One region of the Moritella sp. 5 genome, then DNA from elsewhere that is predicted to be linked to it. Evidence: predicted binding sites of a transcription regulator. Region 1 holds the regulator's gene; each other region holds the start of a gene.
What was found. The regulator MetJ, encoded in region 1, represses methionine synthesis genes. The targets are predictions, from matches to a motif close to TAGACGTCTAGACGTCTA.

Region 1 (4,224 bases):
TTCTTGAATTAAGGCGTTGAGTTATGTGTATTCATTTCACTCAGGATATTGTGTATGTCAGACCTTAGACAGCAAGCATTGGATTACCATGCGAACCCTAAACCAGGCAAAATTGCTATTCAACTTACTACGTCAGCAGAAACCGCTGATGATCTTTCTTTAGCATATAGCCCAGGTGTCGCAGAACCAGTGCGTGAAATTGCTGCTAACCCTGATGATGCTTATAAATATACGGCCAAAGGCAACTTAGTGGCGGTGATCACTAACGGTACTGCGATTTTAGGTCTCGGTAATTTAGGCCCACTGGCTTCAAAGCCGGTAATGGAAGGTAAAGCACTACTATTCAAGCGCTTTGCAGATATCGATTCGATTGATATTGAAGTGAAACACCGTACGACAGAAGAATTTATTGATACAGTTGCCAATATTGCCGATACATTCGGTGGTATTAATCTTGAAGATATTAAAGCGCCAGAATGCTTTGAAATTGAAAAAGCGTTAATTGCACGTTGTCAGATCCCAGTATTTCATGACGATCAGCACGGTACTGCAATCGTAACCGCTGCAGGTATGATTAATGCGCTAGATATTCAAGGTAAAGACATCACTGAAGCGGCTATTGTTTGTATGGGCGCTGGTGCTGCTGCAATTGCATGTATGGAATTACTAATTTCATGTGGCGCACAACGTGAAAAAATCTACATGTTAGATCGTAAAGGCGTGATCCACACACGTCGTGATGACATTAACGAGTATAAGCAACGTTTTGCTAATAATACTGATAAGCGTACATTGCAAGATGCAATTAACGGTGCTGACGTATTTGTTGGTGTATCAGGTCCAAATGTATTGTCTGCTGACGATGTTAAATTAATGGCCGATAATCCAATTATTTTTGCATGTTCGAATCCTGATCCAGAAATTAAACCTGAATTGGCTCACGCGGTACGTCAAGATTTGATCATGGCAACGGGTCGTTCTGATTATCCAAATCAGGTGAATAACGTACTGTGCTTCCCGTTTATCTTCCGTGGTGCATTAGATGCGCGAGCGAGTGTGATTAATGAAGCAATGAAAGTCGCGGCTGTACATGCAATTCGTGAAATTGCGAAAGAAGAAGTGCCACAGTCAGTATTAGTTGCGTCTGGTGCGACATCGTTAGAGTTTGGTAAAGAGTACATTATTCCAAAGCCAATGGATCCTCGTTTATTGCCACGTGTTGCACGTGCTGTTGCATTAGCGGCAGTTGAAACGGGTGTATCGCGTATCGATTTACCAGAGAATTACATGCTGTAACTAACCAGTATGATTTTCACAAACGCCAAGGTTTATCCTTGGCGTTTGCATTTCTAGGTTTATACTTGTATAAAGTTCTGCTATTTGCCCACATTTAAGGTTCCCATGTCTGAAGAATATGAAATTGAAGTTATCCCTGTTGTTGTTTCTGAAGAACCGATTGAATTATATAAGATCTTAAAAATCGAAAATTTAGTGACCTCGGGCAGTGAAGCGAAGAACTATATTGCAGACGGTTATGTGTATGTGAATGGTGAAGTTGAAACACGCAAACGTAAAAAGATCATGTTTGGCGATATCATTGGTTTTAATGGTGAAGCTTATCAAGTCATGTCTGCGGAAGAACTTGCAGAATACGATATTACTGATGAAGAAGAATTTGTGGACCCTGCAGCTTTAGAGTCTGATTCTGTAGCAACATATATTACAGAAAACGATGTTACTGAAGACTATTTCACAGGAAACAATACTGTTGAGCAAGATGTTGCTGTTGAACCCGAATTTATTGCACCAACACCAGTTGCTAAGCCTGTTGTCGACAGCATCCCTGAAGGTATCTGGGAGCAGCCTGAAAAGAAGAAAAAGAAAAAATCTGAAGCTAAACAAGTGAAAGTAGCTGAACCGAAACCGGTTGAGAAAAAGAAAAAAGGCCGCGCGGCTCCTTTTAGTTTTTAGTTTTTAGTTTTTAGATTTTAGATTTTAGATTTCACTTTAAGGTATTAGCAACAATGCGAGCTAGATAGCGCATTGTATATAGGCTAAATCAAAACAGGCACCTATAATTGGGGCCTGTTTTATAAAAGGTGAGCCTGTTTTATTTTCAGACGTTCTTTATTTAGCTCTCGTTAGTTAGTGACTAATCATCTTGTTCTAAATAATCATCAATATTAATGTCCAGTGCTAACATCTGTGCTTTAGCTTCTGCTGGTATGCTGTCTGGTTTGTCTTTTGTTAAATCTTCATCGGCAGGTAATGGTTGACCTGTGTAAGCATGTAAAAATGCCTCACACAACAACTCACTGTTGGTTGCATGACGTTGATTATTAATCTGACGGCGAGTTCTTTCATCTGTCAGCACTTTTAATACTTTCAAAGGAATTGAAACAGTAATCTTTTTAACCTGTTCACTCTTTTTCCCATGCTCTGCATAGGGGCTAATATACTCGCCGTTCCACTTCGTCATTTTTGACCTTTGCGTAAATTATTATTTATGAATAAGTAATAAGTCTACCTTTGAATTTGATTATTGGCAATCAGTATGTAAAGAGCTCTAGACGTCTGTTGACCTGTTGTAGCCTAATAGTGTATGTTTTGAGTTACTGGAAATATATTAATTCGATATTAAGTTCGGGAGAACGCATGGACGCAATTAAGCGCAGTATTCATAAATTTGGTGGCAGTAGTTTAGCTGATGCTACCTGTTATCGTCGAGTATTGACGATCATTAGCCAACATACCAAAGCACGCGATCTTATTGTAGTTTCTGCAGCGGGCAAGACCACCAACCAATTATTAGAATTATTACAATTAGCCGAAGACGGAGATCAAGCTGCATCGGAACGTCTTATTGCGACATGCGAGTATCAAACTAAGTTAATTGCAGAACTATTAGAAGGTGCCTTATGCACACAACTCACTTCTGCATTGCAAGATGACATTCATACTATAGGCCATTTATTAGAAACTACTCTTGATGTGTATGCTAAAAACCAAATTTTAGCGCATGGTGAGGTGTGGTCCGCTCGATTATTAGCAGCTTTACTGAGTCAAAGCGAACTACCAGCTAATGATTTAGATTCTCGCTTGTTTTTAACAACTGAATTAGCCGCGCAACCTGTGGTTGATGAAATGGTGTCTCGCCAAAAATTAGACTCGTGTTTAGCGACCCTGACTAATCGCGTTGTCGTGACCGGTTTTATTGCTGCAGATACACAACAGCGTACTGTGACATTGGGGCGAAATGGCTCTGATTATTCTGCGACCTTGTTAGCTGCATTAGTAGATGCTGATCAAACCACTATTTGGAGCGATGTTGCGGGGGTATTTAGTGCCGACCCACGTCGTGTAAAAGATGCTGAACTGCAAACTAAATTATCACTTGATGAAGCTGCTGAGCTCGCGCGTTTAGGCTCTCCCGTATTACATGCGCGTACATTACAACCTGTTGTCGAGAGTAAACAGCATGTGCAGTTACGTTGCAGTTATACTCCTGATGAGGGGTCAACCCAGATCCACCGTCGTTTACCAAAAGGTAAAGGGGCTAAAATTGTCACCTCGATTGATGATCTACATTTAGTGGATGTTGAGTTTAATCATGATACAGATTACCAGCAACAATATAATCAGTTAATTGCATTGTTAGCACAGCAGCAACTCTCTCCTATCTGTATCAAACGCCGTCCGACGGATTATAAGGTTAGATTTGGTTATACCGCTGAAATTGTTGAATTTGCACTTACTGCATTAGCAATATATAAACAGCAGCAATCTAATGTAACAGCCATTGAGCATGTGAGTGGTTTTTGTATGGTTGCGCTAGTGGGTTCTGGTGTAACCGATAATGCGTTGCAATCACATCAGTTTTATCAATTAATTTCAGAGCATAATCTGACATTTGTACAGACAGGTGAAAACCATTTAAGTATCTGTGCCGTTCTGCAGAAAGTGGTGTTAGAACCGTTATTGAAAGAGCTACATACGGCGTTATTTAAGCAGCCAAGACGCATTGGTGTGGTGCTGTTTGGTAAAGGAAATATCGGTGCTGGTTGGCTATCTTTGTTTGCGGAGCAAATGCATAAAGTTCCCGAACAACAAAATGTCGAACTGTGTTTATGCGGTGTATACGGCTCTCAGGGCGGGGTATTAGACTTTAATGGTCTGGATGCAGCGACGGTACTTGATGACTTCCAACCCGAATCGTTTGTATGG
Region 2 (4,224 bases), 160 kb from region 1:
ATACGTTAGAGACACCACCAGAAATCATGGCATGGGGTAACTCACGTTTAATGTCTTTAACGGCTTCGATGAAATCAACCGCATAGTTATTATGCTCTTCAATACCCGTTGCAACAGCAAAAATATTTGGATCGAAGATGATATCTTCTGGCGGGTAATTTAATTCGTGCACCAAGATATCGTAAGAACGCTTACAAATTTGGAATTTACGCTCTTGAGTATCCGCTTGGCCATCTTCATCAAAAGCCATGACGATCATCGCAGCACCATAGCGGCGGATTAATGTTGCTTGGCGGCGGAAGTTATCTTCACCCTCTTTCAATGAAATAGAGTTAACAATCGCTTTACCCTGAACGCATTTCAGACCCGCTTCAAGGATCTCCCACTTCGAGGAGTCAATCATGATTGGCACTTTCGATATTTCTGGTTCTGACGCAACTAGGTTTAAAAATCGCTGCATACAATGCAACGAATCCAGCATACCTTCATCCATGTTGATATCGATGATTTGTGCGCCAGACTCTACTTGCTGCTGAGCAACATGTAGTGCTTCGTCATAATTTTCTTCTTTGATCAGACGTTTAAAACGGGCAGAACCGGTTACATTAGTACGTTCACCAACGTTAACAAACAGGCTTTCTTTAGAAATTGTTAATGGCTCTAAACCACTTAAACGGCAAGCAATTTCGATTTCAGGTAATTGACGTGGCTTAATACCTTCAACCGCATCAGCCATAGCTTTAATATGTTCTGGTGTGGTACCACAACAACCGCCAACCATATTTAAGAAACCAGATTCAGCCCATTCCTTAATATGCTCAGCCATGTCTTCCGGGTTAAGGTCATACTCACCAAACGCATTCGGTAAACCGGCATTGGGATGCGCAGTCACATAGCTTTCTGAAATGCGTGAGAGTTCGCCGACATATTGGCGTAATTCATCTGGCCCTAATGCACAGTTAAGACCAAAGGTGATCGGCTCTGCATGGCGCAATGAATTATAAAATGCTTCTGTGGTTTGTCCCGTCAATGTACGACCCGAGGCATCGGTAATGGTACCTGAGATCATAATAGGTAATTCGTAACCGAGTTCTTCGTATACTGTTTTCACCGCAAAAACCGCAGCTTTAGCGTTCAAGGTATCAAAGATAGTTTCGATCAGAATAAAGTCAGAACCGCCTTCGATTAAGGCTTTGGTTGATTCGATATACGCTTCAACCATAAGGTCAAATGAAGTATTACGGAAAGCGGGATCGTTTACGTCAGGAGAAATAGAACAAGTACGGTTTGTTGGGCCTAATACTCCAGCAACAAAACGGGGACGGTCTGGGTTTTCTGCGGTTTTTTCATCGGCAGCTTGACGTGCGATACGTGCCGCTTCACGGTTAATCTCTGCCGATAATGATTCCATATCATAATCAGCCATCGCGATAGTAGTGGCATTAAATGTATTGGTTTCAAGAATATCGGCACCTGCATCGAGGTACTCTTTATGAATGTCTGCAATGAGCTGTGGCTTACTTAATACCAATAAATCATTGTTACCTTTGACGTCGCAATGCCAGTCAGCAAAGCGTTCACCACGGTAATCTACTTCTTCTAATTTATAGTCTTGGATCATCGTACCCATGCCGCCATCGATAAGCATGATACGTTTTTTTAATTGCTGTTCCAATTGCTGTTTATTTTTTATAGTAGCCACAAGATCCCTCGTTTAATTTACTGCAGACCCAGTCCTGAGTCTTATTATTTGATACTAATCTCTAACGTCTATAGATCATTGCATTTATAGATCATTTAAGTCATATGGCGTTTGTTGATAAACATAATAGTTTAACCAGTTGCTATAGAGCAGATTACCATGACTACGCCAAGTAACACGAGGGGCATTTTCAGCATCATTACCTTCATAGTAATTCGCCGGTACTCCGGCCTCAACGCCTTCGGCAATATCACGCATATATTCTTGGTGTAAAGTATCTGCGCTGTATTCTGGATGACCAGTTACAAATACCTGACGGAAATCTTTTGATGCGGCTAAATACACACCCGTTTCATCATTCGCCGCTAAGATATTAAGGTCTGTACCTGCAAACATCTCTTCAGAAAAGTTGGCATAACGCGACATCGGTACGGAAAATTCATCATCAAACCCGCGTACTAATGGATTATGGCGGTGGAATGTTTGCTGTGGATAGACACCAGAAAATTTATTCTCATGGACTTTTTTATCAATACCATGCAAGACTTTTAATGCCGCTTGCGCAGCCCAGCATAAGAACAGGGTGGATACCACGTGGGTTTTCGACCAGTTAATGATCTCTTCGATTTGTGGCCAATACACAACTTCATCATGACCGACTAAGCCTAATGGCGCACCCGTGATGATCAAACCATCGTAATTATTATGACGAATACGTTCAAAGTCGTGATAGAACTCATCAATATGTTCTTGGGGGGTATTCTTAGAGGCACGATAATCAATCCGCAATAACTCTACATTTACTTGCAGTGGCGTATTTGATAATAACCGTAGAATTTGATTTTCAGTCTCAATTTTCTTCGGCATAAGGTTAAGAACAACAACCTGCAGCGGTCTAATTTCTTGCTTCGTTGCTCGTGACTCTAGCATCACAAAAATATTTTCATTACCTAATATTTCCGCAGCCGGTAGCCCGTCTTTAATTCTAATCGGCATTATTCCCATCCTTAAGTAATACATTAGCCATCCAGAAGTCTAACCCATTTATGCAACCTTTGTAAGTGTTACAACAAATTTAATCCCGCATTACAGAGTTTACAATCTAAGTCGAAGTAAAATCCTGACCTCAAATTCAGTTTAGGTTGACCATAAAAATGTTTATGTATAGGATCGCCAACTTGTAAGGAGCTAAGCATATTTTAAATGGATATCTCCCCCCAAATTTCGTTAACTTAAAGGGTTCGCAATAATGCTAACTTATATCTATTTAATCGCGATAACTGCCGAAGCGATGTCGGGTGCATTGATGGCGGGTCGCCGTAATATGGACATCTTCGGCGTGGCTGTTATCGCATTTGTTACTGCGCTTGGTGGTGGTACAGTGCGTGATCTGTTATTGGGTAATTTTCCAATATCTTGGACCCAACATCCCCACTATGTCTATATCACCATATGTGCAGGTTTGTTTACTATTCTGATAGCTAAACACATGAATCATTTACGCCGTTTATTCTTAGTACTTGATGCGGTAGGCTTGATAGCATTTACCATTATTGGTTGTAATGTAGCGATGAAACTCGGTTATCACCCAACCGTGATTATTATGGCGGGTATGATAACGGGTATTTGTGGCGGGGTAATACGCGATCTACTCTGTAATCGTACCCCAGTGGTATTCTGTAAAGAGATCTATGCGGGTATCTCATTATTAGTCGCGGTACTTTATCTGGGCTTAGAAACGTTTGGTATTGACCACAATATCAATCTTATTGTGGCCTTCTGCCTCGGTGTGTCACTGCGCTTGTGTGCTATTTATTGGAAATGGTCATTACCAACATTTAGCTACACATCGGAAGAGTGGGATTAACGCTGACTAAAGAATTCTAACCAGGCTTGGAGTATGATCTCAAAATCCTCCAAGCCACAAACTGCCACAGTTTCCGCATCATAAAAATTCATATCGTCATCTAGCTCTTCGCCAGTATCAATTAACTCCGAATTCATACAAGCACAGACATCTTCTTGCGTCATGGTTAATGTCATCTCATCACCAACTAAACGGTACTCTTGTTTTTTACGTGCTTTTAATAAATCAACTTCCGCTTGAATCAACGCAATAGTGGCCTTATCCGTGCCTAAAGTGCCTTGGATCCAACTACCTAGTGCCGTCTGTTCCATTGATATGATGACGCGGTATGTATCTGTAAGGGTATCTTTTCGAAATTCAAAATCCACGGTTATGCCTGCTTCTTATTAGTTAATAAATATAATAGCTGTTCAGCGCTGGAGTGTAACAAAAAACAACAGAAACAAAAACGGCTCCCTATCGAGGGAGCCGTTTCATTATTATTTTATCTATTTCTGTTTAATTAACAGTTCAGCACCAAGGATGCTACGCGTTAATTATACTGCTTCTTGAACAATCACTTCGTTCGCTTTCTCAATGTAAGAAGCAATTTGATCGAAATTTAAGTAACGGTATGTATCCGCTGCTGTTGCATCAATTTCAGAAGCCAGTTCCA
Region 3 (4,224 bases), 2.0 Mb from region 1:
ATGGGTATTGTGAATATCACCACAGCAGAGAATGGTGTCGAAGCACTGGAATATCTAGCACAAAATACATTCGATTTGATCGTTACCGATTACAACATGCCGGAAATGGATGGCAAAGAGTTAATTGAAAAGATCAGAATGAACCCAGAATTATCTTACTTGCCCATTTTGATGGTGACATCTGAAGAAGGCTGCGCCCAGTTAACCGCTGTAAAACAAGCTGGTGTCTCGGCACTATGTGATAAACCTTTTGATATTGATACGGTCAGAATGCTTGTGCAGCAGTTATTGAATGAACAATAGTACAGGTCTACTCGTAACTTGAAGACTGCTCTTAATATAGAGTAGATTCATCAAGGGGAATGAACTCACCAAGCTCATTCCCTTTTTAACCATTAAAAGACTATCCGTTCACTGCTTTTATCCCTTTCAACTGCTGAAATGAACTTTCTTTCGCATCTTTTAAAAACTCAACCATATATGGCATTTCAAGTTGTTCAATACGAATAGCCGCATATAGGGTTGTCCAACAACTGTCTTCGCCCAGTGGTTTTGCTAAAATATAATCTTTCTCTAAATACTCTGTTAACGCCCAATTTGGCAACGCTGCAACACCGCGCCCACTCGCCACCAGCTGTAACATCATGATGGTTAATTCCGCATGTCGAATGGCATGAGGGGAAACACCTGCAGGGTCTAAAAATAAATTAAAAATATCTAATCGTTCCTGCTCTACAGGGTACGTGATCAACGTTTCATCACTCAAATCCTCTGGATCTATATACGCTTTATCTGCTAAAGCATGATGGCGACTGACCGCAAGCATCGGCTGATAGCTAAACAGCGGTTCGTAATGAATACCGGATAATATTTGTGGATCAGAGGTCACCACTAAATCTACGTCCCCCCGCTTTAACGCTGGTAAAGGCGCAAAGCTAAAGCCCGAGGTTAAATCAAGCTCGACTTCAGGCCACTGGTCACGGAACACATCAATCGCCGGCATTAACCACTGAAAGCAACTGTGACATTCGATTGCCATGTGTAAACGCCCTGCATTACCCGATAATAAACGGCTAATATCGCGCTCAGTATTCGCAAACATAGGTAATACTGATTTAGCAAGTTTAAGCACCCTCTCCCCTGCTACCGTAAAGCGTAGCGGTCTTGTTTTTCGAATAAATAACGCCGTATTTAAACGATCTTCAAGATCTTTTATCTGATGTGATAACGCTGATTGCGTCATATAGAGGCTTTCAGATGCTTCGACTAATGAACCTGTCTTTTCTAATGCAATTATAGTTTTCAAATGCTTAACTTCGAGCATCGTTAATTCCCTTTTAAACGGATAGCTAAATTCAGCATAATGCCAACATCAATTAATTTCAACTTAATCAGTAAAAATATGAATTTGATTCATGTGAGATAATGTTCAATACTTTAGCCATCTAAACAGCTAAGCGTCTATACATTAAATTTACCGTTTTAATTTAAAATTTAAGACTCAAGCAAACAAATACATCTAAGAAAATGGAGTTAAAGATGGCTAAATCACACATATTAGGTTTCCCCCGTATCGGTGCAGACCGCGAATTAAAAAAAGCAATTGAGTCATATTGGAAAAATGACATCACCAAAGTTGAGCTAGAAACCGTTGGTAAACAACTCCGCGCTAAACATTGGCAACAGCAAATTGATGCGGGTTTAGACTTCATCACTGTGGGTGACTTTGCTTGGTACGACCAAGTATTGGCATTGTCAGCGACGTTAGGTGTTATCCCAGAGCGTCATCAAGAAGAAACGATCACCCTTGATACACTGTTTAATATGGCGCGAGGTTCTAGCCCTTGCTGTGGTCAACAAGCTGCGGCATGTGAAATGACGAAATGGTTTGATACTAATTATCACTACCTTGTTCCAGAACTAAACGAAGACCAAAATTTCGCATTAAGCTACAACCAACTTGTTGAAGAGATCCAAGAAGCAAAAGCACTTGGCTTCCCAATTAAAGCCAATTTGCTAGGTCCGGTAAGCTACCTCTGGTTAAGTAAAACCAACAGTGATTTTGATAAACTGGCATTACTACCTCAACTTGTTGAAACGTATAAGCAACTACTTGCTAACATAGCAACTGAAGGTGTTGAATGGCTGCAAATTGAAGAACCTATTCTCGTTCAAGATCTAACAAGCGAATGGCAACAGGCATTGACAACCAGTTACACTGAATTAGCGAAAGGTAGCAACAAACTACTACTCACCAGTTATTTTGGTGCGCTAGGTGACAATGCTGAGTTAGCATTCTCATTACCTGTTGATGGCTTCCACATTGATTTATCTCGTGCGCCACAGCAATTAGAGTCGGCATTAGCATTACTCCCTGATAACGCTATTTTATCTGCTGGTATTGTTAATGGCCGTAATATTTGGCGTAACGATCTTGCACAATCAATCAGCGCATTACAGCAAGCTAAAGCACAGTTAGGTGAGCGTTTATGGATTGCATCTTCATGCTCATTACAACATAGCCCCGTTGACCTAGATAATGAAACTAAACTCGATTCAGAGCTAAAATCTTGGTTAGCCTATGCGACCCAGAAATTGACGGAAATTAGCACGATCAATGCGCTTTTAAGCGGTGACAGTGCTGATAAATTAATAGCACAACTCACTGAATCAACAGCGGTAGTGTCATCTCGAGCTACATCATCTCGCATTCATAACGCCGCCGTTAAAGCACGTGTTGCAGCAATTACCGACCAGGATGCACAACGTCATAGTCAATTTACGCAACGCATAGTAAGCCAACAGCAAGAATTGAATTTACCATTATTTCCAACGACAACGATTGGTTCATTCCCACAAACCAGCGATATTCGTCAGACGCGTAATCAATTTAAACAAAATGTGATCAGCCAAGACCAATACATCACCAAGATGCAAGCAGAGATCAAAGATGTCGTAAAACGCCAAGAAGCACTCGGGCTAGATGTACTTGTACACGGTGAACCAGAGCGTAATGACATGGTTGAATATTTTGGTGAATTACTCGATGGTTTCGCATTCTCAAAAAATGGTTGGGTACAAAGTTATGGTACACGTTGCGTTAAACCACCAATCATCTTTGGCGACATCTCACGCCCAGCCCCAATGACAGTAGCTTGGAGCCAATATGCACAAGCGCAAACCAACAAGCTAATGAAAGGCATGTTGACAGGCCCAGTGACGATTTTATGCTGGTCATTTACCCGTGATGATATCAGTCGTGAAGAACAAACTAATCAAATCGCACTGGCTATTCGTGATGAAGTGGTTGATTTAGAAAAGGCTGGTATTAAAGTAATTCAAATTGATGAGCCTGCGCTGCGTGAAGGACTTCCACTGCGTCACAGTGAACAACAAGCGTATTTAGATTGGTCGACTAAAGCTTTCCGTATCAGTGCATCAGGTGTAAGAGACAATACTCAGATCCATACACACATGTGTTACTGTGAATTTAATGACATTATGCCGTCAATTGCCGCATTAGATGCGGATGTGATCACGATTGAAACGTCACGCTCTAACATGGAACTACTATCTGCCTTTACTGATTTTAGTTACCCAAATGATATTGGTCCGGGGGTTTATGATATTCACTCTCCAAACGTACCAAGTGTTGAATGGATGACACAGTTAATCACCAATGCCAGTGAATACATTGATGTGGCACGCTTATGGGTTAACCCTGATTGCGGTCTTAAAACACGTGGCTGGAAAGAAACAGAAGCAGCATTGAAGAACATGGTGACAGCAGCGCATAACTTACGCGATACATTCTCTAACTAAGCTAATATCTATTTTCTTACTAAAAAGGAGAGCAAGCGCTCTCCTTTTTTCGTCTATTTTGTATAAATTAGGTATTAATAATCTACAGCTGCACGCTGGCTAGTGATGCTTTTCATCATAGGTAACACAGCTTGATGTGCTGGGTGATCTTGATATACATCTAACGTTTCACGAGAATCGAGATCAGCAATTAATACTAAATCGTAAGAGCCTGCACCTTGCAGACAATCAATACCAACTTCCAAACGTTGTAACCCTGGAATCTGACCATTAAGCGCTTCAAGAGCTTCTTTCGCTAATTTAGCATTTGTGATTTTATCATTACCATTGGCCGTGTCGTGTAAAGTCCACATCACAATATGTTTGAACGCCATGATTGTTCCATCCTTTTTAACAAACGAA

Region 2: metA (homoserine O-succinyltransferase) is a predicted target of MetJ. The motif match lies at 2,723-2,740, and genes of this name have one in related genera.
Region 3: metE (5-methyltetrahydropteroyltriglutamate--homocysteine S-methyltransferase) is a predicted target of MetJ. The motif match lies at 1,439-1,456, and genes of this name have one in related genera.

Annotation. Positions count from the first base shown of each region.
Region 1 is NZ_CP056122.1:144,273-148,496, forward strand. It holds gene HWV01_RS00645 (malic enzyme-like NAD(P)-binding protein) at 55-1,296, shown strand; gene HWV01_RS00650 (RNA-binding S4 domain-containing protein) at 1,402-1,971, shown strand; gene metJ (met regulon transcriptional regulator MetJ) at 2,153-2,479, opposite strand; gene HWV01_RS00660 (bifunctional aspartate kinase/homoserine dehydrogenase II) at 2,656-4,224, shown strand, end outside.
Region 2 is NZ_CP056122.1:306,428-310,651, reverse strand. It holds gene metH (methionine synthase) at 1-1,702, opposite strand, end outside; gene metA (homoserine O-succinyltransferase) at 1,787-2,698, opposite strand; gene HWV01_RS01435 (trimeric intracellular cation channel family protein) at 2,952-3,569, shown strand; gene HWV01_RS01430 (YacL family protein) at 3,566-3,937, opposite strand; gene acnB (bifunctional aconitate hydratase 2/2-methylisocitrate dehydratase) at 4,106-4,224, opposite strand, start outside.
Region 3 is NZ_CP056122.1:3,136,372-3,140,595, forward strand. It holds gene HWV01_RS13950 (response regulator) at 1-303, shown strand, start outside; gene HWV01_RS13955 (LysR family transcriptional regulator) at 404-1,324, opposite strand; gene metE (5-methyltetrahydropteroyltriglutamate--homocysteine S-methyltransferase) at 1,540-3,822, shown strand; gene HWV01_RS13965 (Dabb family protein) at 3,897-4,196, opposite strand.